DNA from 4 places in the Mesorhizobium sp. M0152 genome. Region 1 is predicted to be linked to each of the others. Evidence: riboswitches for the same ligand, from Rfam matches in the RefSeq annotation. Region 1 holds a riboswitch; each other region holds the start of a gene.
The links. Region 1 has a riboswitch for cobalamin ahead of metE (5-methyltetrahydropteroyltriglutamate--homocysteine S-methyltransferase). Riboswitches for the same ligand answer to the same signal wherever they lie in the genome.
Positions count from the first base shown of each region.

Region 1 (5,749 bases):
GTGAGTGAATGTCATAGACTCCGGGACCGATTTCGTTCGGATATTTGGAGCTCGTGAAGGCGTCCAGCAGCTCCATTTTCGAGCGCGAGGTCTCAATCGAAATGACATCCGCATCCATTTCAGCGATCGCGTCGATGATCTCGTTGAACTCCGAATAGCACATGTGGGTATGGATTTGAGTCGCGTCATTTACACCCGTTGAAGCGATCCGGAAGCATTCGACAGCCCAGTCGAGATAGACTTTCCAGTCAGACTGGCGCAGTGGCAATCCTTCGCGAAACGCGGCCTCATCGATCTGGATTATCCTTGCGCCGGACCTTTCGAGATCCGTCACTTCGTCGCGGATGGCGAGCGCGATCTGGCGGCAGGATTCGGAGCGGGGTACGTCGTCGCGAACAAAAGACCAGTTGAGAATGGTCACTGGGCCTGTGAGCATTCCCTTAACAGGCTTTTCCGTAAGCGACTGGGCGAATTGCCACCAGCGCACTGTCATCGGATTGCGCCTCGATACGTCGCCGAAAATGATGGGGGGACGGACGTAGCGCGACCCATAGCTTTGTACCCAGGCATGCTGGGTGAGCGCGAAGCCGGACAACTGCTCGCCGAAATGCTGTACCATGTCGTTTCGCTCGAACTCACCGTGCACCAGCACGTCCAGCCCGATCTCTTCCTGCCAGCGAATTGCAGCCTCGATCTCCTTCTTCAGGAACGTCTCGTAGTCGACATAGCTCAGCTGGCCCTTCGCATGAGCGGCCCGCGCCTTGCGTACCTGCGGCGTCTGCGGGAAGGACCCGATGGTCGTCGTCGGGAACGGCGGCAGCCCGAGTGAGCCGGCTTGGACTCTGGAGCGCTCGGCAAAAGCGCTCTCTCGTCGCTTCATGCTATCGTCAATGCTGGCGATCCGCCCCTGAACAAGCGGGTCATGGATCCTCGTGGATGTCACGCGCGTGGCGGCAGCCTCGGCAGACGCTTTCAACGCGCCAGCCACCGCATCTCTGCCTTGGGACAGGGCCCGGGCCAGCAACACCAATTCGTCGGTCTTCTGGGCCGCGAAGGCGAGCCACGAGCTGATGTCGGCGTCGAGTTCCGTCTCCATGCGCAGGTCGATCGGCACATGCAGCATCGAGCAAGAAGGCGCGATCTCGACGCGGTCCAAGGGCCAGCCGGCGACGATCGATTTGATGCGGTCGAGAATGGCGGGCAGGTTCGCACGCCAGACGTTGCGGCCATCGATCAAGCCAAGCGAGAGCACCAGATCCTTCGGAGCGAGCCGACCCACCGTTTCCAGCTGCTCGGGAGCGCGCACGAGATCAATATGCAGCCCAGCCAGGGGCAGAGAAACCGCGGTTTCGAGATTGTTTCCCAGCGGCCCGAAATACGTAGCCAGCATGATCTTCAGCTCGGGCGCGGCTTTCGACAGCTGTCCATAGGCGAATTCGAACGCAGCTCGTTCGTTCGGGTTCAGATCGAGGACAAGCGCTGGCTCATCGATCTGCACCCAGTCGGCTCCCGACAGCTTCAGCCTCTGCAGAAGTTGCTCGTAGACGGGCAGCAGCCGCGATAGGAGCGCGATGGGACCGAACCCTTCGGCAGGCGATTTCGCCAGCTTGAGGAAGGTGATGGGTCCAAGGATGACTGGGCGTGTGTGAATGCCGAGAGCTTTAGCCTCGAGGAAGTAATCGACCGGTTTCGTTGACGAGAGGGCGAACGTCTGATCATCGTCGAGTTCCGGCACAATGTAGTGATAGTTGGTGTCAAACCACTTGGTCATTTCCATCGCGGTTACATCAGGCCCATGAGCCGCCTGCTGGTGACCAGCGTGTCCACAACCCTCCGTCTGACCCTGGTTGCCGCGCGCCATTGCGAAGTAGATGTCAAGTGGGACCTCGCCGCTATTCCAGCCGTAACGGGATGGAACGGCGCCGACCATGGCTGCGGTGTCGAGCACATGGTCGTATAGCGAGAAGTCGTTCGACGGGATTTTCGACACGCCGCGATCGTGCTGCTCCTCCCAGCTAGCGGCACGGAGCGCCTTCGCCGTCCTGAGAAGGGCGGCGGCGGAAGATTTTCCGGACCAGTACCTTTCAAGCGCGAATTTCAGTTCTCGCCGACGACCGATGCGCGGCACGCCGAGCGTTGCTACAGGAATTTGCTGAGAGACAGTCATGTCATACCCCGATGGTTGGGGCGTCGGTGACAAGGAAGGCGCTAGCAGGCCGGCACCAACGCCGGGTTGCAGCGGCCACCGAGACACCCCGCCCGTGGACGTAATTCGCCGTGGCAGGTCTCCTGGCTCGCGGGGTCATAGCCTCTACCCGTCTTCCCGAGGGTATTCGCCTCAGTGACATGAGTGGGGTTGGCTCGCCGCTAACAGTTGCGGGGGCAGCGCCGGCATCGCACCGGCTTCCCTCTTAGCTCCGCTCCGGCAGCGCCGTGCGGAGAACCACAACCCGCAGACAATCACAGCGGTCCGCACTTTGTCAATATCGCATAACGAAATGTTTATGTCGTTATGTATTCGCTCTTTTACACCTTGTCTTCATTCTGAAATATTCAGTCCGCCCATTGCCGTCGCTGGCACCCCCGCCACCATTGTTCATAATGGTTTCCTGTCAGGCTGCGACATTCCTCACCGTTCATCCATGAAGGATTTCGGACAAGATGGATGGGAGTGACAACGTGGTCGAATGCAGAAGATGGCATTGGTGGCGATGTTTAACGATGCAATCGTGGGCCGAAAGTGATGCGTGCATGGCAGAAGCGGTTGTCTCGAAGTGAACGCCAAACCATGGTGCGGGGGGAAATGGCACGCCAGGTCGTGACCACGACCCCTGGTGACTAGGCAATCGGTGGTAACTGCGCTCGGCGGCAAGAGACCACACTGGCCGGGGCCCGGTCCAAAGAGCAAGGCACGACTGTGTCCCGATAAGCTTTTTAAGCGTCATTCAGGCGGTAAGTATAAGTATCTCATCTCAAAGCGCTAGGCAGTCGAGGGACGCGGAATTGCGGCAAAGCTCGCGTGCTTCATATTCTGCATCATATGGTCGGCAGGACCCAGTTTTTATCCAGTGCACGCATCAGCGCGGTGTGCAATTCGGGCTCGGTCCGAAGGAAGGCATTTAGGCCTCGCTCATCCAGCCCAAGCCGAGATAGTGGAAGTGGTCCGCAGGCACGGTAATCCGGCTCTTGTCCAGTTGCCGAACGAAGTCCGCTGACCAATGGTGGATTGTATACGCCTCAAGTTTATCCATCATCCCCCGCCAGCGTTGGATGCGTTCTTCGCGCGGCATGCTGGCCGCTCTTGAGATCGCTGCAGCTATCTCATCGGGGAGCCTCGGATCTACCAGCAGGGCGTCCTCACCGAAGTCTTCGGCCGCGCCGGCCAACTTCGATAACACCAGAACGCCAGGTCTGGCCGCCGTCGATGACGATGCGCTCCGGCCGGCCATGGCGCGTCAGCACCTTGCGGAGGAAGCGTTGGGCCGCCACCAGGTCACGGTTCTCGCTAAAGAAGAACTCGACCGTGTCGCCGAGGATGTCGATAGCGCGGTAGAGATACATCCATGGCCGCGGACCTTGATGTACGTCTCGTCCATATGCCACTTGCTGCCGACCACACGCTTGCGCCGGTTGAAGCGCTCCAGCAGCTGCGGCGAGAAGTGGGCGACCCAGCGATGCACAGTGGAGTGGTCGACCTTCAACGCGTTCGGCCATCATCTCTTCCAGATCGCGCAGGCTCAGAGTGTAGGCCAGGTACCAGCGCACGCACAGCAGGATCACCGACTGGTCGAAATGGCGGCCCTTGGACATCACGTGCTCCTCCACAGCTGAGGCGTTTTTCTTGCCATGCTCCGCTTACGGAAAGGTTTGCGACAGAGCCGGATCACGGATCGATCAAAATGGCGGCCTTTGAACATGACAAACTCCCGGAAAAAAGAGCAAGCGTCATGCAGCAAATGACCTTTCCGAAAAGTTTGCGACAGAACCATGATGTTCAGCGAAGATTTCTCGTTCATGCTGAACAAGGTCCCCGGTGCCTATTTGCTCATCGGCAACGGTGACAGTTCCGGGCTGCACTCGACGACGTATGACTTCAACGATGACATCCTCGTACGTGGCGCCGCTTTTTTCTACAATCTTGCAAGAGATCATTTCGCATGACGTTAGCGTGAATTCCAAGTCGGAAAGATTTAACAGTCCCGCGCCTCCCCCCTTTGCGAGGCCGGACCTCGCATCGCCAAAAGCTAACTGGACTGGCAACATTGACGAGAACTGGCGCTATATCCAAGGCCAGTTGGCAATGTAAATGACATCAACGCCGGACCGTCGGCTTACAGTTCAACGGCCAAAGAGTTGGAGACACAATGACTTTCCTGCGCGGTTTGTCCGCTTTTCCCATCACCCCCGCTGATCGCGGCGGTAATATCGATGAGCCCGCATTGGAAAAACTTCTTGCGCGCTTGATGGAGGCAAAGGTCGATTCTATCGGCCTGTTGGGAAGCACGGGCAGTTACATGTTCCTGTCGCGCCAACAGCGCCAATGCGCAATTGAGGTGGCCATCGATAAAGTCGGTGCTGATATTCCCTTGTTGGTCGGGATTGGAGCGCTGAGGACGGACGAAACCGTGCAACATGCCAAGGATGCCAAAGCGATCGGTGCGACAGCCGGCTTGCTGTCTGCAGTGTCGTACGCACCTCTGACCGAGGATGAAGTGTTCGAGCATTTCCAAACAGTCGCATTGGAATCCGGTTTGCCGATTTGCATCTATGACAATCCCGGAACAACGCATTTTCGGTTCTCATCCGCCTTGGTCGAAAGGCTGTCTCGGGTGCCCGGGATCGTCGCCATCAAAAACCCCGGTTTTGGCCCGGCCGAAACCCAGCGCCATCTGGAGGACCAGCGCTCACAGGTGCCAGACGGCTTTTCGATCGGCTACAGTGGAGACGCGCAGTGCACCGAGGCGATGATTGCAGGTGCGGATACCTGGTACAGTGTCATTGGCGGACTTCTTCCCGATGCCTGTTTGAAGATCGTCAGGGCTGCACAAAGGGGCGATGCGGCCGAGGCGCGCAGGATCAATGCCAGCCTCGAGCCGCTCTGGGCTCTGTTTAAACGGTATTCCGGCCTGCGGGTTGTCTATGCTTTGGCGGAGGCATTGGAGATCTGCCATGCTTCACCTCCCCTGCCCATCAGGTCACTTTCCGAGGACGCGCGGTCAGAGGTTTTGGCAGTGCTAAAGCAGCTTCCAGCCGATGTGATCAGCCTATTCAGATGAGCAGATAGCCATGATCATCGATCCCTCGGTGGGCACTCCCCTGATAATGGCGTTCTCGGCCTACATTCTGGCCGCATCCAGTCCAGGGCCGAGCAATCTTGCCATCATGAATACTGCCATGAGCCGGGGCCGTGTCGCAGCGCTTGCACTGGCTGCCGGCGTCGTCTCTGTCTCCTGGATGTGGGCAGTGCTCGCCTCGACCGGCGTTGCAACGGTATTGAAAGCCTGGCCGAGTGCTCTCAATGTCATCCAGTTCATCGGAGGCTGCTATCTGCTCTATCTCAGTGCACGGTTTGCCGGCTCCGCGCTTGCCGGGAAAGACCTTTCTGCAACGCCGGAGGCGGCGCTGTCCCGCACAGAGTTGGGCAAGATCTATCGGCGCGGGATCGCCCTGCATATCGAGGCCATCATGGGCTGGATTGCAACAATTTCTCTCGGGTTGCAGCCGGGTACGCCCGTCTACATGCCCTTTG
Region 1 is NZ_JAMYTH010000044.1:18,522-24,270, forward strand. It holds gene metE (5-methyltetrahydropteroyltriglutamate--homocysteine S-methyltransferase) at 1-2,167, opposite strand, end outside; cobalamin riboswitch at 2,263-2,463, opposite strand; gene NKJ26_RS28645 (trehalose-6-phosphate synthase) at 3,120-3,449, opposite strand; partial or broken gene NKJ26_RS28650 (IS6 family transposase) at 3,370-3,810, opposite strand; gene NKJ26_RS28655 (M20/M25/M40 family metallo-hydrolase) at 3,988-4,161, shown strand; gene NKJ26_RS28660 (dihydrodipicolinate synthase family protein) at 4,365-5,276, shown strand; gene NKJ26_RS28665 (LysE family translocator) at 5,287-5,749, shown strand, end outside.

Region 2 (5,749 bases), on a different contig from region 1:
AGGAGGCCGCACGCCTGCTCGACGAACGCCTGAGGCTATACGGCGTCGCGATCGATCGCCTGCTCAAGCTGCCCGACGGAACGATCAAAGCCGTGGAGCCGGGATTTGCCCGCGCTTTCCTGCAGGCGGGCTAGCCATCTTGCTTTACCAGGATCGAGGTTCCGCTTCCGGACGGAAAAGCGTTTCACAGTTTTCCTGGAATTGCACTCAATCGCGGCAGTTGCGCGGCGTCACGTCCCGCGATTGACAATCGCCGGGTTGGGCGCATGCTCACCAGAAGTCTCTCAGCGGGAGATTCGGGGCATGTGGGATTTCGATATCGGCAGGTCGGTGTCCATCATGATACGGACATGGCCGTTCATCGTCTTTCGCATGATCGTCTATTTCGGCATCACGCTGGCCTACATCATGGCGACGGGAACGGGTGCCTCCGTCGGCTACGGTCTCGGCCATATCTCCACCGATCCCGACGGGCCGCTGTCCTTTGCCTTATGGGGCGGCGTGGTCGGCTTCGGCGTCGTCTCGATCGCCGTTTACTGGATCCGCGAATACATCCTCTATGTCGTCAAGGCCGGCCATATCGCCGTCATGGTGCATCTGATCGACGGCCGGGATGTCCCCGATGGTCAGAACCAGATCGCCTATGCCAGGCAAGTCGTCACAGAGCGTTTCGCCGAGGCCAACATCCTTTTCGTCATCGACCAGCTGGTCAAGGGCGCCATCCGCGCCATCACCGGCTTGCTCGGCGGCGTTGCCGCCTTCCTTCCTATTCCGGGCCTGAGCGGCTTGGTCTCTTTCCTCAACACGGTGGTCCGCCTGTCGCTGACCTATGTCGACGAGATCATCCTCGGCTACAACATCCGCCTCAATTCGTCCTCGCCGTTCGAGACGGCCAGGCAAGGTGTCGTGCTCTACGCCCAGAACGGCAAGACCATGGTCAAGAACGCCGTCTGGCTGGCAGTCATCATGTGGGGCGTCTCCTTCGTGATTTTCCTGCTGATGCTGGCGCCGGCCGGCGCCATTCTTTTCCTGATGCCCGGCCAACTCGCCGGCTGGGCTTTCGTGCTCGCCATCGTTTTCGCCTGGGCTTTCAAGGCGGCCTTCATCGAACCCTTTGCCATCGCCTGCCTGATGCAGGTCTATTTCAAGACCATCGAGGGCCAGGTGCCCGACCCCGCCTGGGACGACCGGCTGGCCGAGGCGTCGTCGAAGTTCAGGGAGCTCAAGGACAAGGCGCTGGCCTCCTTCGGCGGCTCGCGCTGGGGCACGGCCGGCGCGACATCCTGATCCGCGGGGCTGGCGGTCGCAGGTGCGGGGCTAACCGGGTTGAGGCGCGCCACGGTGGATTTGAGCGGCGCCTCGCCTGGGCCGCCAAAAATCTCGCTCATGATCAATTCGGGCAGCGGCCGCCGCCGCCCCCAGCCATGCGTTTCGAGATCCGGCCTTGGCGCGAACTCCGAGACGCGGCCGACGCAGAGGTAAGCGACCGGCGTCACATGCTCGGGAATCGACAGCAGGCTTTTCAGCGCCTGCGCCTCGATGATGCTGACCCAGCCGACGCCGACGCCTTCGGCGCGCGCCGCCAGCCAGAAATTCTGCACCGCGCAGACCGTGCTGTAGAGATCCATCTCCGGATTGTGCCAGCGCCCAAGCGGCGAGTTCTTCGAGCGCTCGCGGTCGCAGGTGATGCAGATGTTGAGCGCGCTTTCGCAGATGCCTTCCAGCTTGAGCTTGCGATAGAGCGCCTGCCGCTCTGCCGCGATGGCGGGCAATTCCTGTTCGCGCGCCGCCAGGAACAGGTCGCGCACCTCCGCCCGTCGTGCGGCATCGCGAATGACGATGAAATTCCATGGCTGCATGAAGCCGACCGACGGCGCGTGGTGCGCGGCAAGCAGCAGCCGCGCCAGCAATTCGTCGTCGAGCGCTGTGGGCAGGAAATGGCTGCGCACGTCGCGCCGCGTGAACATGGCGCGATAGACCGCGTCGCGCGCCATCTGGTCAAATCCATCGCCCATAGGAGCGGTCATGGTGTCCGGCATCGCTTGTCCCCTTGCGATTGCTATGATGCCAGCCGCCTGACCATGCGGATGACGATGCCTGCCAGGCCGGTCTTCTGGCTCGGGATCAACCCGCGTCCGGTGCCTTCCCGTCATCGACAGTGGCATTTGCCGGCGCGGTCCCCCTTACAGCGTTGGGCACGCCACGGAGTTCAACCGTGTTCCCGATTCTCCCGCTTGCGCGGGCACCAGGCAGTGGCCGCGACCTTACGACGAAGCGCCGGCGCCGCCAATCCCCTCGGCGACATGAACAGGGCTCCGAACCCAGCTTGGCAAAAGGCCTGACGGCGGCCAATGCCGTCGTGCCGACAGCTTTTTGTGCGCCGGCAGCTGTTCACGGTAGGAATTTTTTCCTTGATACCGTGACCGCCGCTATGCTAGATATTCGTCCATGGTGCTGATTTGCGCGAATGACCCACCGCACAGGCGGGTTTTTCGTCTGATGGTTCTCAAACCAGCGCGCCGGCGAACGCTCCGAAGGAACCCGCTAACCCCGATTCGTGCCCTGGCGACAAGAATGGACGCAGGTGCGATTTCCCCAGCCATCAAGCCGCAACGCATGGCCATTGCGCCGTCAGGGCACTAGATAGAAAACATGGCCACCCGTCTCTACACCCATCCGATCTTTCTCGAGCACATCACGCCACCCGGCCACCCCGAGCGGCCTGATCGTTTGCGCGCCATCGAACGGGTGCTCGATGACGAAGCCTTCGCCGCGCTCGACCGCGTCAAGGCGCCTCAAGGCGATGAGGCCACCATCCTCTACGCGCATCCCGCCGACTTCGTCGCGCGCGTGCGCGCCGCCATTCCCGACGAAGGCATAGCTCGCATCGATGCCGACACCACCGCCAGCCCGAAGAGCTGGCAAGCGGCGATCACCGCGATCGGCGCCGCCAACGCTGCCGTCGACGACGTCTTTTCAGATCGCGCCGATAATGTTTTCGTCGCCGCCCGCCCGCCCGGCCACCATGCCGAGAAAACCACCGCGATGGGGTTCTGCCTGTTCAATACCGCTGCGATCGCGGCGCGCTATGCGCAGAAGAAGCATGGCATCGAGCGCGTCGCCATCGTCGACTGGGACGTGCACCACGGCAACGGCACGCAGGACATTTTCTGGGATGATCCGTCGGTGCTCTATTGTTCGACGCACCAGATGCCGCTCTATCCCGGCACCGGCGCGAAGACCGAGACCGGCGCCGGCAACATCGTCAACGCCCCGTTGGCGCCGCAGACCGGCAGCGAGGTCTTTCGCGATGCCTTTCTGTCGCGCGTCCTGCCGGCGCTAGACAATTTCGCGCCCGACCTGATCATCATTTCGGCCGGTTTCGACGCGCACCATCGCGATCCGCTGGCCGAGATCAATCTGACCGAGGACGATTTCGACTGGGCGACCGGCCAACTGATGCAGCGCGCCGCGCGCCACAGCGGCAACCGCCTCGTCAGCCTGCTCGAGGGCGGCTACGATCTGCAGGGATTGGCATTTTCGGTCGCCGCCCATGTCGGGCGACTGATGAAAGGATGAATGATGGCTGATGCGACCAACGAAGACGTCAAGGCGATGAGCTTCGAACAGGCACTCGAGGCGCTGGAGAAGATCGTCGATGACCTCGAGCGCGGCGACGTGCCGCTCGACCAGTCGATCCGGATCTATGAGCGCGGCGAAGCGCTGAAGGTGCATTGCGACCGGCTGCTGAAGTCCGCCGAGGACAAGGTCGAGAAGATAAGGCTGTCGCGCGACGGCAAGCCTGTCGGCACCGAACCGCTGGATGCGGATTGAGGCGTCCCCCAACGACGGTCTCGTCTCACCGACTTTTGGACACCATGATGATTAGGGATAAAGCTCGTCTCGATTGAAACGGCTCCACGGCAAGAGGAGATTAGGAAGCGATGTGCAGAAACATCAAGACCCTGTTCAATTTTGATCCGCCGGCAACCAATGACGAAGTCCGCGATGCGGCACTTCAGTTTGTCCGCAAGCTGAGCGGAACGACGCGGCCCTCGAAGCAGAACCAGCACGCGTTCGACCACGCCGTCGAGGCCATTGCCGCGTCGGCGCGCGAGCTGCTGGATTCGCTCGAAACCCATCAGCATCCCCGCAATCGCGAAGAAGTGGCGGCCAAGCTACGGGCCAAGGCGGCGATCCGGTTTGCCTTATCCGGCCAAGCAGCCATTGGTCGCTGACAAGGAGAGTTCATGAGCTTCTTTCCCGGGAAGGATCCCGAAGTAGGCGACGCCTTTGCCAGCGACCAGATCGAGCTGATGGTCATCCCGAACGCCAAGGATATTGGCGGCTTTGAGGTGCGCCGCGCCCTGCCGACCGCCAAGAGGCGCCTGGTCGGGCCTTTCATCTTTTTCGACCGCATGGGTCCGGCGATCCTGCGCGCCGGCCAGGCGCTCGATGTCCGCCCGCATCCGCATATCGGCCTGTCGACGGTGACTTACCTGTTCGACGGCAAGATCCGCCATCGCGATTCGCTCGGCACCGAGATGGTCATCCAGCCCGGCGACGTGAACCTGATGACAGCCGGCCGCGGCATCGTCCATTCCGAGCGCACGCCGGAAGAACTGCGCGGTGCGCCGATGTCGGTCTCCGGTCTCCAGACGTGGCTGGCGCTGCCGGACGACAAGGAAGAGGTGGCGCCGGTGTTCGAGAACACTGCCGCCTTGCGCCTTCCCGCGATCGATGCCGAGGGCGTCAGCGGGCGCGTCGTCATCGGCGATTTCCAGGGATTGTGGTCTCCGGTCAGGACAGCCTCCGACACGCTTTATGCGGACCTGCGCCTGGCGCCGGGCGCCAGCGTGAAGATCCCGCCCGATGCCGAGGAGCGCGCCATCTACACGCTGGAAGGCGAGGTATCGATTTCAGGCGATGTCTTTCCGGCGGAACGGCTGCTGGTGTTCCGGCCCGGTGACGAGATCGTCGTGTCGTCACAGGGTGGCGCCCATTTCATGCTGTTCGGCGGCGCTTCGCTCGGCTCGAAGCGCTACATCTGGTGGAATTTCGTATCGTCCTCCAAGGAGCGCATCGAACAGGCCAAGCAGGAATGGAAGACAGGCCGCTTCGATATCGTTCCCGGAGATGAGGAAGAATTCATCCCGTTGCCGGAAAGCTAGTGTACGTCGCCCAAAAGTGGCCCCGGTTTTGGGAGAACGACATGCATGAAACAACGACCTAAAGCCTGATCCGCACCGCCGCCAAGCATTTACTTTCGCCGGCCGGCGGCCTATCCCGCCCATGAACATACCGAGCAGGCCTACCCGTGAACGCAACGCCGCATACGCCGCTTCTCGACATGGTCCGCATCCCGGCCGACCTGCGCACGCTTGCCGAGAGCGATCTGCCGCAACTGGCTTCCGAGCTTCGCACCGAGCTGATCGACGCCGTGTCCCGCACCGGCGGCCATCTTGGCGCCGGTCTTGGCGTGGTCGAACTGACGGTGGCGCTGCATTATGTCTTCAACACGCCGGATGACAGGCTGATCTGGGACGTCGGCCATCAGGCCTATCCGCACAAGATCCTGACCGGCCGGCGCGACCGCATCCGCACCTTGCGGCAGGAGGACGGCCTTTCAGGCTTCACCCGTCGCGCCGAAAGCGAGTACGATCCGTTCGGCGCCGCCCACTCGTCGACATCCATATCGGCGGGTCTCGGCATGGCCGCCGCCCGCGATCTCTCCGGCGGCCGCAACAAC
Region 2 is NZ_JAMYTH010000002.1:34,032-39,780, forward strand. It holds gene NKJ26_RS02335 (TetR/AcrR family transcriptional regulator) at 1-134, shown strand, start outside; gene NKJ26_RS02340 (hypothetical protein) at 304-1,287, shown strand; partial or broken gene bluB (5,6-dimethylbenzimidazole synthase) at 1,371-2,039, opposite strand; cobalamin riboswitch at 2,087-2,265, opposite strand; gene NKJ26_RS02350 (histone deacetylase family protein) at 2,653-3,579, shown strand; gene NKJ26_RS02355 (exodeoxyribonuclease VII small subunit) at 3,583-3,834, shown strand; gene NKJ26_RS02360 (DUF2277 domain-containing protein) at 3,945-4,238, shown strand; gene NKJ26_RS02365 (pirin family protein) at 4,251-5,171, shown strand; gene dxs (1-deoxy-D-xylulose-5-phosphate synthase) at 5,318-5,749, shown strand, end outside.
Region 2: linked by a shared signal. The riboswitch ahead of bluB (5,6-dimethylbenzimidazole synthase) and the one ahead of metE (5-methyltetrahydropteroyltriglutamate--homocysteine S-methyltransferase) in region 1 are both predicted to bind cobalamin.

Region 3 (5,749 bases), on a different contig from region 1:
AGCTTGCGCTCGGCGCGGGGCGTTTCTTGCAACCTGATGAACGCCGCGACGCGCTCCGCCACTTGCGCGACGCGATCCGGTTCCGGCCGGTTGGCGAAGGCGCGGTGGCCAAGCGCCGGGTCGGTCTCGCTCTCGCCCTTGAAGGAAATGGCGCCGGCGAGGATGCGCCCGTCCAGTTCGGGCAGCACGACGTGCATGGCGAGGTCGGCGGGCGCCAGGCCGCGCTGGTTATTTTCCCAGACGTCGCGGCGCGTGGTGGCGACGATGACCTGGAAGACGGGCACGCCGGCGCGGTCGAACAGGGTTTCGACGCCCGGCTCGGCGCCGGATGCAAAGGCGGTCGCGGTGATGATGGCGGCGGGTTTCAACTGGGCAATCGCGGCCTCGACAAAGGCGAGTGACGCTGGGTCTTTGAGGCTGGAGACGAAGATCGGCACGGGAACCATGCCGCGCTGGCGCAGCGCATCAAAAAGCGAATCGATCGGTGCGACATCGGCGGCCAGCAGCATCGACCGGTAGAACAGGATGGGGATGACCTTTCCCTCCCCCTCGAGGGGAGGGTGGCCCGCAGGGCCGGGTGGGGTCGGTGCGACCGGACGTGGCGCTTCTTGATGCCGCCGCGCCTCAGAGCGTTGGCGCGCAGTGGAGAGGACCCCACCCCCGGCCTGCGGCCGGACCCTCCCCTCGAGGGGGACGACGCCGTGGTTCGGCTCATAGTAACCCGCCTTGGGCACGCTCACCGGCTCGGCAAGCTCGCCATCCTGCCCCGCCAACCGCGCCAATCTCCGCACCAGCGCGCTCATGTTGGCCGGGCCGCCCTCACGGAAATAGGCCAGCAGGCCGTCGAGTTCTTCGCGCGGCAGCGTCGAGGCTTCGATCAGGCGCAAATCCTCGTCGTGGCTCTCGCCGGGTAGCAGCGCCAGTTTTATGCCGCGTTCGCGGGCGATCGAGGCGAGCTGGTCGCAGCCGTAGCGCCACCAGTCGTAGCCGCCGAGGATGCGCACCAGGATGATCTTGGCGTGGCGGGCGACGCTGTCGACCCAGAGGTCGACGGACATTGGATGGCGCAGGTCACGCAGTGCCGCCAGCCGCATCGAAGGCAGGCGATCCGCGTCGGCCTTCCACGCCGCCGCCAGTCCGGCGAGATCGCTGTCGGTGAAGGACAAGGCCACTATGTCCGCCGGCGTCTGCCGCAGATCGACCGGCTCGGCGAGATCGTCGAGCGAGGCGGAGGTCGTGGTGAGGATATGCATCGCGGCCCGTGCTTTGCGTCAGCCGGCGAGTATACGTTCGATCGCCGGGCGGTTCAGCCCCTTCAGGCCGATGACGACGAGGCGCGAGCGGCGATCATCCTGCGCCGTCCAGGCGCGGTCATAGTAATGGTTGACGCGCGGCCCGACGGCCTGCAGCAGCAACCGCATCGGCTTGCCGCCGACCTCGACGAAACCTTTTACGCGCAGCACGTTTTCTTCCTCGGCGGCGGTGGCGACGCGTTTTGCCAGCTCGTCCGGATCGGCGATCGAGGCAATGTCGACAATGAACGTGTCGAAGTCGTCGTGCTCATGGTCGAATGCGCCGTCATGATGGGACTTACGGTTCTCGATGTCGTCCTCGACGGCGAGACCGAGCCCGAGCAGTACGGAGGGATCGACCTTGCCCTGCGAAACCGGCACGATCTTCACGGCGCGGGCGGAGTGCTCGTTGATGATGGCATTGGCGCGGGCAGAACCGGCCTTATCCATCAGGTCGCTCTTCGACAGGATGATGAGGTCGGCGCAGACGATCTGGTCCTCGAACACTTCCTCGACCGGGTCGTCATGATCGAGCGTCTCATCCTTGGCGCGCTGCGCCTGAAGGGCGTCCATGTCGTTGGCGACGCGGCCTTCGGCCAGTGCCGGTCCGTCGACCACGGCAATGACGCCGTCGACAGTCACGCGGCTCTTCACCGTTGGCCATTGAAAAGCCTGGACCAGTGGCTTGGGCAGAGCGAGGCCGGAGGTTTCGATCAGGATATGGTCGACCTTCGGCGTCAGTGACAGGATCCGGTCGAGCGCCGGGACGAAATCGTCGGCGACGGTGCAGCAGATGCAGCCATTGGCCAGTTCGACGATGTTTTCCTCCGGGCAAGTGTCGATGCCGCAGCCCTTCAGGATCTCGCCGTCGATGCCGATGTCGCCGAATTCGTTGACGATGATGGCCAGCCGCTTGCCGCCGGCGTTTTCCAGGAGATGGCGGATCAGCGTCGTCTTGCCGGCGCCGAGAAAGCCGGTGACGACGGTGCAGGGAACGCGGGAGAAATTGGCGGCGGAAACTGGGACGGTCATGTCTGGTCCTTCAGCATGTCGAGGGGAGGAATGCGGGCGACGAGGCCGCGCTTGAGGCTATCGGGTCGGCCGCGCCATGGGATGAGGCCGTCCGTGGATGTGGCGAAGAGTTTTGCGCCGGTGACGAGATCGGCGCCGCTGGTCGCGGTCAGGTCGCCGAAGACGTAGCTCCAGCAGCCGTCGCGCAGGATGGCGGCGCTGAGCCGGCGCTTGCAATTGCCGAGGCATTCGACCGTGCGGATGCGGATAGTGTCACTGGCTGCAGCCTGGCGCGTATCTTCGGCCAAACGTTCGCCGGCACGGGGATGGGCGTCGGAACCGGTTTCGTCGCGGCAGGAGGCGCAGACGATCACGGTCACGCCCGTCAAGGCATCGCCATGACCCGACCTGATATCCGTTGTCTCAGCCGGAAAACCGCTGTCGCGTCCCAAATCTGGCTCCTTGCCCGGAAAACCCGCCAGGCGATCGGATTCTTGTACCTCAGACGGCAGGTCTCCTGGCTCGCGGGTCATCGCCTTGGGTAGCCGCCTTCCCGGGAACATCCCAGTGGCTTTCGGCCTTGGCTCTTCGCTTACAGTTGCGGGGACAGCCGCGGATTTGGGATTTTGTCCCGCACCGCATTCCCTCTTGGCTCCTCCCTTTGAAGAGAAGAGACCGTCTGACCGGATTTAGGCTTGTCGGGACAGCCGTGTCAACGCACGTCTACGACGCGGCAATGTCGGCGAGGGGCTGTCCGAGGTCGCCGGCCGGCGTCACTTCGATGCGTTCGAGCCCGAGCCAGCCTTGCATCTGCTTCAGCTCCTCGAACAGTTCGGCGGCAGTCCCGGCCGGCGCGCCGGGCTCGGCATAGGCGGCGTGGACGCGCAACACGCTGGCCGGCCGGTCTGCCTTGAGGTCGACACGCGCCACGATCCTGTCGCCGAGCAGGAACGGCAGGACGTAGTAGCCATACTGGCGCTTTTCGGCCGGCGTGTAGATCTCGATGCGGTAGTGGAAATCGAACAGCCGCTCCGAGCGCGACCGTTCGAAGACGACCGGATCGAACGGCGCCAGCAAGGCGCGGGCTTCGATCTTGCGCGGCAGGCGAGCGTCCTTATGGAGATAGGCCGGCTTGTCCCAACCTTCGACGCGCACCGGCAGCAATTCGCCTGTTTCAACCAGTTCCTCCAGCCGGCCTTTCATGTCGGCGGGAGACAGCCGGAAATAATCGCGCAGGTCGCCGGACGTTGCCACGCCGTGGGCGCGGGCGGAGATGCGCAGCAATTCGCGGTGCGCGTCCTCGGCGGCAGGCACCGGCAGGTCGAGGATCGCCTGCGGCAGCACGCGCTCGGGGAGATCGTAGAAGCGCTCGAAACCGCGGCGGTGCGCCGTGGTGATGCGCCCGGCCCAGAACAGCCATTCGAACGCATGCTTGGCATGACTCCAGCCCCACCAGCCGCCCGAGCCCTTCTGGCCTTCCAGCGCCGAGGCGGCGATCGGCCCGCGCTCGGCGACCTCGCGGTAGATCTCTTCGATATAGGCGGCGTGCTCGCGGCCCCATTTGGCGAGGCCCAGGTACATTTCATCGCCGCGTTCGGCGCGCTCCATGCGCCAGCGCATCAGCGGGTATGTCTGGACCGGCAGGAAGGAGGCCTCGTGCGCCCAATATTCGAACACCGTGCGCTTGCGCGTCACCGCGGCGTTGTCGAGCAAAGCAAAGGGGTAGGCGCCAAGGCGCGAATAGAGCGGCATATAATGAGCGCGCACCACCGCGCTGACGGAATCGATCTGCAGCAGGCCGGTGCGGGAAAGCACGCGGGCGAAGTGGCGGCGGTCGGGCGTTCCGGCAGGGCGGGGATCGGTGAACCCTTGAGCGGCGAGCGCGATGCGCCGGGCCGTGGCAAGCGAGATTTTTTCCTTCATCCTCAGGCGACTCTGATGGGGTTGGAGCGGGGCAGGGCTGTGATTCCGCGGGATGCTAGCAGGGTTTTGGCGGCATATATGTCAGGAGAGAAAAGTGGAGTAAAAAGCGAAGGAAATCAAACAGGAGCGGATCGGACCAGTTTTCCTCGATATGCCATCCAGCACCGTGTTTTGAACAAGGTTTGACTTGCTTCGCTGGAAGTGCTGCGCTAACCCTCGCCGCGTTGCAGCATAGGCCCTTAAAACGGTTCAGCGGTTAAACTGTCACGCTTCCGCATTAAGGTCCGGTGCTGTAATCAAAATGGATTGGCGCCAACGGAAAGCCGCAGCATGAACGCACTGTTGAGTTCGTACTTGCCCATCGTCCTGTTCATCGGCGTGGCGCTGGTTGTCGGCCTGGCGCTGCTGGCCGCGCCTTTCTTGGTGGCGTACCGCAACCCCGATCCCGAGAAGCTTTCCGCCTATGAATGCGGCTTCAACTCGTTCGACGACGCCCGCATGAAATTCGACATCCGTTTCTACCTGGTGTCGATCCTGTTCATCATCTTCGACTTGGAAGTGGCCTTCCTGTTCCCGTGGGCGGTGTCTTTCTCGAAGATCGGCATGCTCGGTTTCTGGTCGATGATGGTGTTTTTGGCGGTGCTGACAATCGGCTTTGCCTATGAATGGAAAAAAGGAGCGCTCGAATGGGATTGAGCGACAGTTCCGGCACGCTCGTCGCGCCGAAGCCAAAGGGTCTGATCGATCCCAATACCGGCAGGCCGGTTGGGTCCGATGATCCGTTCTTCCTCGAGATCAACAACGAACTCGCGGACAAGGGCTTTCTCGTCACCTCGACCGAAGCGCTGATCACCTGGGCGCGCAGCGGCTCGCTGATGTTCATGACGTTCGGCCTTGCGTGCTGCGCGGTCGAGATGATTCACACCTCGATGCCGCGCTACGACTCGGAGCGGTTCGGCGTCGCTCCGCGCGCGTCCCCGCGCCAGTCCGACATCATGATCGTCGCCGGCACGCTGACCAACAAGATGGCGCCGGCGCTGCGCAAGGTCTACGACCAGATGCCGGAGCCGCGCTACGTCATCTCGATGGGTTCCTGCGCCAATGGCGGCGGCTACTACCACTATTCCTATTCGGTGGTGCGCGGCTGCGACCGCGTCGTGCCGGTCGACATCTATGTGCCAGGCTGCCCGCCGAGCGCCGAAGCGCTGCTCTACGGCATTCTCCTCCTGCAGAAAAAGATCCGCCGCACCGGCACGATCGAACGGTAAATTCATGGCCGCATCCCTGAGCGAATTGTCGACCTATCTCGGCGAGAAACTGATTGGCCGCGTCAGTGACGCTGATATCGCCTATGGCGAACTGACTATCCATGTCGAGCCACGCGATCTGGTCGAAGTGGTGACCTTCCTGCGCGACGATGCACGCTGCCAGTTCATCTCGATCATCGATGTTTGCGGCGCCGACTATCCGTCGCGGGCCAAGCGCTTCGACGTCGTCTATCATTTGTTGTCGCCGAAGCAGAA
Region 3 is NZ_JAMYTH010000028.1:45,859-51,607, reverse strand. It holds gene NKJ26_RS24110 (cobaltochelatase subunit CobN) at 1-1,253, opposite strand, end outside; gene cobW (cobalamin biosynthesis protein CobW) at 1,272-2,324, opposite strand; gene NKJ26_RS24100 (DUF1636 family protein) at 2,321-2,755, opposite strand; cobalamin riboswitch at 2,794-2,998, opposite strand; gene NKJ26_RS24095 (winged helix-turn-helix domain-containing protein) at 3,027-4,226, opposite strand; gene NKJ26_RS24090 (NADH-quinone oxidoreductase subunit A) at 4,557-4,922, shown strand; gene NKJ26_RS24085 (NuoB/complex I 20 kDa subunit family protein) at 4,913-5,494, shown strand; gene NKJ26_RS24080 (NADH-quinone oxidoreductase subunit C) at 5,499-5,749, shown strand, end outside.
Region 3: linked by a shared signal. The riboswitch ahead of NKJ26_RS24100 (DUF1636 family protein) and the one ahead of metE (5-methyltetrahydropteroyltriglutamate--homocysteine S-methyltransferase) in region 1 are both predicted to bind cobalamin.

Region 4 (5,749 bases), on a different contig from region 1:
AACGGTCGAATTCAAGGCGCCGGAGCGCAAGCGAACCGGCGAATATGAGGTGGACGTTTCGGATTGGCATGACGATGTCGAGGCGGCTTACAGCAAGCTGATCATGGAGGAACTCGATGCCTCCGAAACCGGGGCCTTTCTGGTCTGGGGCGATCCGACGCTTTACGACAGCACGATGCGCATTTTGGACCGGCTGAAGGAGCGCGGAGAGTTCGAACTCGACTACGAGGTACTTCCCGGAATCAGCAGCATTCAGGCACTTGCCGCGAGACACAAGGTTGCCTTGTGCAATATCGGCCGGTCGATTCTGATTGACCGGCCGGACGATGGCGGAGGGTTTTCCCAACAATGTCGACAGCGTCGTCATCATGCTGAATGCGGAGAAAGCGCTCCGCGCCGTCGACGGTGATCTCGACATTTACTGGGGAGCTTACGTCGGCATGCCCGACGAAGTACTGGTCGCGGGAAAGCTCAAGGAGGTGATCGACGATATCGAGCGTATCCGCGAAGAGGCGCGGGCCGGCAAAGGCTGGATCATGGACACCGTTTTGATGAGCCGCGGTACGTCATCGTCCGGTTCTTCGCATTGACGACGTTGAAGCGCCCGGCGCTCCGCATTATGATCTGCGATCATGAGAACCACCACCACGATACATGACAGCTCGACCAGCGCACGCCAGAGCGTTTGGGTGGTTCTTGTCGTTGCTCTGAGCATTGTCTTCAGCCTCGCGCTCGCCTGCGCCACGCCGTTTGCGGCAATCGCGACGGTTGCCGGCGCCAACATGTCCCGCCGGGGAGCGCTGCTGCTGACCAGCATCGCGTGGTTGGCAAATCAGGCGGTCGGCTACGTGTTTCTCGGCTATCCGACGACATGGGACAGCTTCGCCTGGGGTGCAGCTATCGGCATCGCGGCTGCCCTCGCCACAGGTGCGGTGCTGTTGTTGCGCGGCCGGATCGCTTGGCGGTAGGCTACGACCAACGCCTTGAGCACATCAGATCCGCCACCAGGGGCAGGAAGCGGCCGCGGGTCTATTTCGAGGAATGGGACGAGCCGCTCATCAGCGGCATCGGCTGGGTCTCGGAACTGATCGAAGTCGCTGGCGGCGATGATATCTTCCCGCAAAAAACGAAAGCCAAGGCGGCCAAGGACCGGGTCGTCACGCCAGAAGAGGTTATTGCTGCTCAGCCCGACATTGTCCTGGCTTCCTGGGGCGGCAAGCGGGTTGTGGCGGAGAGGATCAGAGCGCGGCCGGGCTGGGACCGGATTCCTGCCGTGCGCGACAATCGCATCGTCGAGATCAAGTCTCCGCTCATACTGCAGCCAGGGCCTGCGGCACTGACGGATGGGCTCGACGCCATCATCGCAGCCCTATCCGGCATTCGATGAGCTGGCCGATCCTTTCTGCTTCAATGCGGCGACACGCATCGCAAAGGGCAACATAGCTCAAATCTAGATATGGCCATGGCCGCTTGATCAAGGCAGCGCGATTGGCTACGAGGGAGTGTCGGTTTCCGCAAGGAAATAACAGGGAATTCGGCGCGGTCTTCTTCGGCCGCGAAACGAAACTGCCCCCGCAACTGTAGGCGGCGAGTCCATCTCGATCATGCCACTGGGATTAGCCCCCGGGAAGGCCGAGACGGACGATGACCCGTCAGTCAGGAGACCTACCTACGTCTGTAACTGAACGCGCCGGGCGGGGTTGTCCGGGGAGGTTGTCGATGTCGTTAGCCACACCTGAGGTGCAGCCGCATCATGTCCTTACGGGCATGAGCTCGATCATTGTCGTCCTGGCCCCAGTCCTCCGATCCCCGCCATCAACCGATCGGAGATCTTCGCGCCATGACTGTTTCACGCCTGGCACTCGCTGCCTCTAGCTTTGTATTCTTCACGGCCGCCGCCGGGGCCGAACCGACCAAATATCCGCTGACCCTCGAGAACTGCGGCGAAACGCTGACCTTCCAGAAGGCGCCCGCCTCGACTGTCACGGTCGGACAGGCGGCGACCGAGGTGCTCTATTCGCTCGGCCTCGGCGACAAGGTTACCGGCACCACGGTCTGGTTCAACGAGGTGCTGCCGGAGTTCAAAGAGGTCAACGACAAGGTCGAACGCCTGGCCGACAACGATCCGAGCTTCGAAAGCGTCGTTGCCAAGAAGCCGGAACTGGTAACCGTGCAATTCATTTGGCACGTCGGACCGGACGGCATCGTCGCCACGCGCACGCAGTTCCACGATGTCGGTATCCCGACCTATGTGCTGCCGGCCGACTGCGTGGCGAAGGACAACACGGTCGGCGTCGACGGGACGCGCAGCGAGCTCTTCTCGACTGCGTCCATCCATCAGGGCGCGCGAGAACTGGCGCAGATTTTCGACATCCAGGACAAGGGCGAGCAACTCGTCGCCAGCCTGACCGAACGCGAAGACAAGGCGATTGCGGAAGCGAAGGCGCTCAACCTCAAGGACGTCTCGGCCGTGTTCTGGTTCTCCAGCGCCGAGATGGACATCGATCCCTATGTGGCGGGACGCAAGGGCGCTCCCGCCTACATGATGGACAAGCTCGGCATCAAGAACATCATCGAGTCCGACGAGGAGTGGCCGGTGGTCGGCTGGGAGACCATCGCCAAGGCCAACCCGACGTTGATCGTGATCGCCAAGATGGATCGCCGGCGCTTCCCCGCTGACGACTATGAGAAGAAGCTGGAGTTCCTCAAGACCGATCCGGTCGCCAGCCAGATGGAGGCGGTGAAGAACAACCGCATCGTCGTCATGGACGCGCACGCCATGGACGCGACCATCCGCACCATCGCCGGCATCGAGGTGCTGTCAAAGTCGCTCAAGGATTCCGGACTGGCCCAGTGAGCCTGACCGCCTCGCAAGCGATCTACGTCTCCCGGCTCGGCCGGGGGACGCTCTGCTTCGCGGCGCTCCTCGCGGCGGTGCTTGCCGGCACCTGCATCGGCGAGACGCCGATCCCTGTCTCGACCGTCGTACAGATTTTGGTCAACAAGATCCTTGGTTCGGCATACGTACTCGACCCGATCGACATGGGGATCATTTGGAACTATCGCCTGCCGCGCGCGATCATCGCGGCCTGTTGCGGATCGGGTCTGGCAATCTCGGGCATGGTGTTGCAGTCGCTGCTGCGGAATGCACTTGCTGACCCGTACCTGCTGGGGATTTCCGCAGGAGCCTCGACCGGCGCGGTTGCGGTGACGGTCGCCGGCCTGGGCGCCGGCGCGATTTCGATGTCGCTCGGCGCCTTTGTCGGCGCTGTTGCGGCCTTCACCCTGGTGGCGATGCTGGCGCGGGCGGCCGGCGGCAGCGTGACGCGTCACGGTACCGGTCAGATCGTCCTTGCGGGCATCGCCGGATCGCAGCTCTTCAATGCGCTGACATCCTTCATCATAACCAAATCCGCCAATGCCGAACAGGCGCGCGGCATCATGTTCTGGCTGCTCGGCAACCTGAGCGGCGCCCGGTGGCCGGATGTCTGGCTGGCGGTGCCGATTGCGCTGGTCGGATTGGCCGCCTGCATCTGGTTTGCGCGCGCCCTCGACGCTTTCGCATTCGGAGCGGAATCGGCGTCGTCTCTCGGCGTGCCGGTCCGCACCGTGCAGGTGATCCTCATTGGCATCACGGCGCTCGTTACCGCCGTCATGGTCAGCATTGTCGGATCGATCGGCTTCGTCGGTCTCGTCATTCCCCATGCCGCGAGGTTCCTGGTCGGGGTGCGGCACGGCCGGCTCGGGCCAACGACGGCGCTCGTCGGTGCAGCATTCCTCATCGCCGCGGACGTGCTGTCGCGCACCATCATTCCTGGACAGGTGCTGCCGATCGGCGTCATCACGGCACTGGTCGGAGCGCCGGCCTTTGCGCTGATCCTGATCCGTGGGCGGCGCACGCCATGATATTGGAGACGCGCAATCTCGGCTGGTCGGTTCGCGGCAAGCCGATCGTTTCGGGCGTTGATCTCGTCGTCCATGAAGGCGAAACACTCGGTCTCGTCGGACCGAATGGCTCCGGCAAGTCGACGCTGATGAAACTGCTGGCAGGCATCCGGCAACCCACGTCAGGCGATGTTCGCATCAAGGGTGAAGCGCTTCGCGCGATGCCGCGTCGCGCCGCCGCGCAAACGATCGCCTTCCTCGAGCAGCAGGCCGAAACGACGGAAGCTATCACGGTGAAGGATGCGGTCGAGCTTGGCCGTACGCCTTGGCTGACCCCGTTGCAACCATGGTCGGCTGAAGACGATCGCATCGTCTCGCAGGCACTTGTCGACACCGACATGGAAGGCTTCGAACGGCGTTCCTGGGCAACCCTGTCTGGTGGGGAACGCCAGCGTATCCATCTTGCGAGGGCACTGGCGCAGCAGCCTCAGATCCTGCTTCTCGATGAGCCGACAAACCACCTCGATATCCAGCACCAGCTCTCGATCCTGGATCTGGTCGCAAAACTGCCGGTCACATCGGTTGTCGCGCTGCACGACCTGAACCAGGCGCTCTCCTGCGATCGCGTCGGCGTGCTGTCCGGTGGCCGACTCGTTGCGCTGGGTCCAGCGCACAAAGTGCTGACCGTCGAGCGGATTGGCGCGGTGTTCGGCGTTCGCGCAAGCCTCCTCACCGACCCGACAGACGGCATGCACATGTTCCGCTTTCATGCAGCTTCCTGAAAGGAAACCCATGCACTTACGAATTCTCACCTTGCTCTTGTCGCTAGCAGCGTCGTCGCACGCCTATGCCGAGATGCACGAAATCAAGATGCTCAACCGCGGAGCCACCGGACCGATGGTCTACGAACCGGATTTCGTGCGCGCCGAGCCAGGCGACACAGTGAAGTTCCTGAATGCCAGCACAGGCCACAATGCGGCGACGATCGACGGCATGGTTCCCGAGGGCTACGCCGGCTTCAAGGGCAAGATCAACGAGGAGATCGCGGTCACGCTCGACCAGGAAGGTTTTTACGGCATCAAGTGCTCGCCGCATATCGGAATGGGCATGGTGATGATAATCCGGGTCGGCGAAACGGCACTTCCCGAGAGCTTTCACGCGGCAGATGTTCCCGCCCGCGCTCGCAAACGCTTCGACGAAATCCTCGCGCGAAACGGCTTCGCCCGCTGAGCATGAACCATCCAGCTACTCATCGTGAAAACTTCCATCTCAAGGAATCAATGCGGGCCTACTGGTCGGAGCGGGCCAAGACGTTCGATGATGCCTTCGGCCACGGCATTCTTTCGCCGGATGAGTTCAGAGCCCGGCAGAAGCCGATTCGAGACACGCTCGGCGCAAAACCTTTGCGGGTGCTTGAACTGGCGTGCGGGACCGGAGAGATCACCAAGCTCATTCACGATCTCGGTCATGACGTCACCGCGCTGGATTTTTCTGAGGCGATGCTCGATGTGGCCAGAGCCAAGCACGCGGGCAAGCCGCGGCTGCGCTTCCTGCTCGCCGACGCCGAAAACACAATGGAGCCGGACGAATGCTACGACGCGATCATCTGCCGCCATCTCGTGTGGACATTGCTCGAGCCGGAGCCGACGTTCCGCGAATGGAAGCGACTGCTGACTCCGGGCGGGAAGCTGGTCGTCTATGACGGCGACTGGTCAAAGCCGACATCGGTTGGACGGATCGCGGCTTCCCTGGTCGCCGCGATCGACCGGTTCTTCGGCGCCGATCCCTACTATGACGGCTCCTTGAGCGAGCGGCATGCGGAGATCATTCGCGCATTGCCATTCGCCGGCGGCCTCCATTACGA
Region 4 is NZ_JAMYTH010000055.1:2,578-8,326, reverse strand. It holds partial or broken gene cobF (precorrin-6A synthase (deacetylating)) at 1-590, shown strand, start outside; gene NKJ26_RS30455 (hypothetical protein) at 633-968, shown strand; partial or broken gene NKJ26_RS30450 (ABC transporter substrate-binding protein) at 932-1,387, shown strand; cobalamin riboswitch at 1,490-1,687, shown strand; gene NKJ26_RS30445 (ABC transporter substrate-binding protein) at 1,841-2,857, shown strand; gene NKJ26_RS30440 (FecCD family ABC transporter permease) at 2,854-3,906, shown strand; gene NKJ26_RS30435 (ABC transporter ATP-binding protein) at 3,903-4,667, shown strand; gene NKJ26_RS30430 (pseudoazurin) at 4,678-5,115, shown strand; gene NKJ26_RS30425 (class I SAM-dependent methyltransferase) at 5,118-5,749, shown strand, end outside.
Region 4: linked by a shared signal. The riboswitch ahead of NKJ26_RS30445 (ABC transporter substrate-binding protein) and the one ahead of metE (5-methyltetrahydropteroyltriglutamate--homocysteine S-methyltransferase) in region 1 are both predicted to bind cobalamin.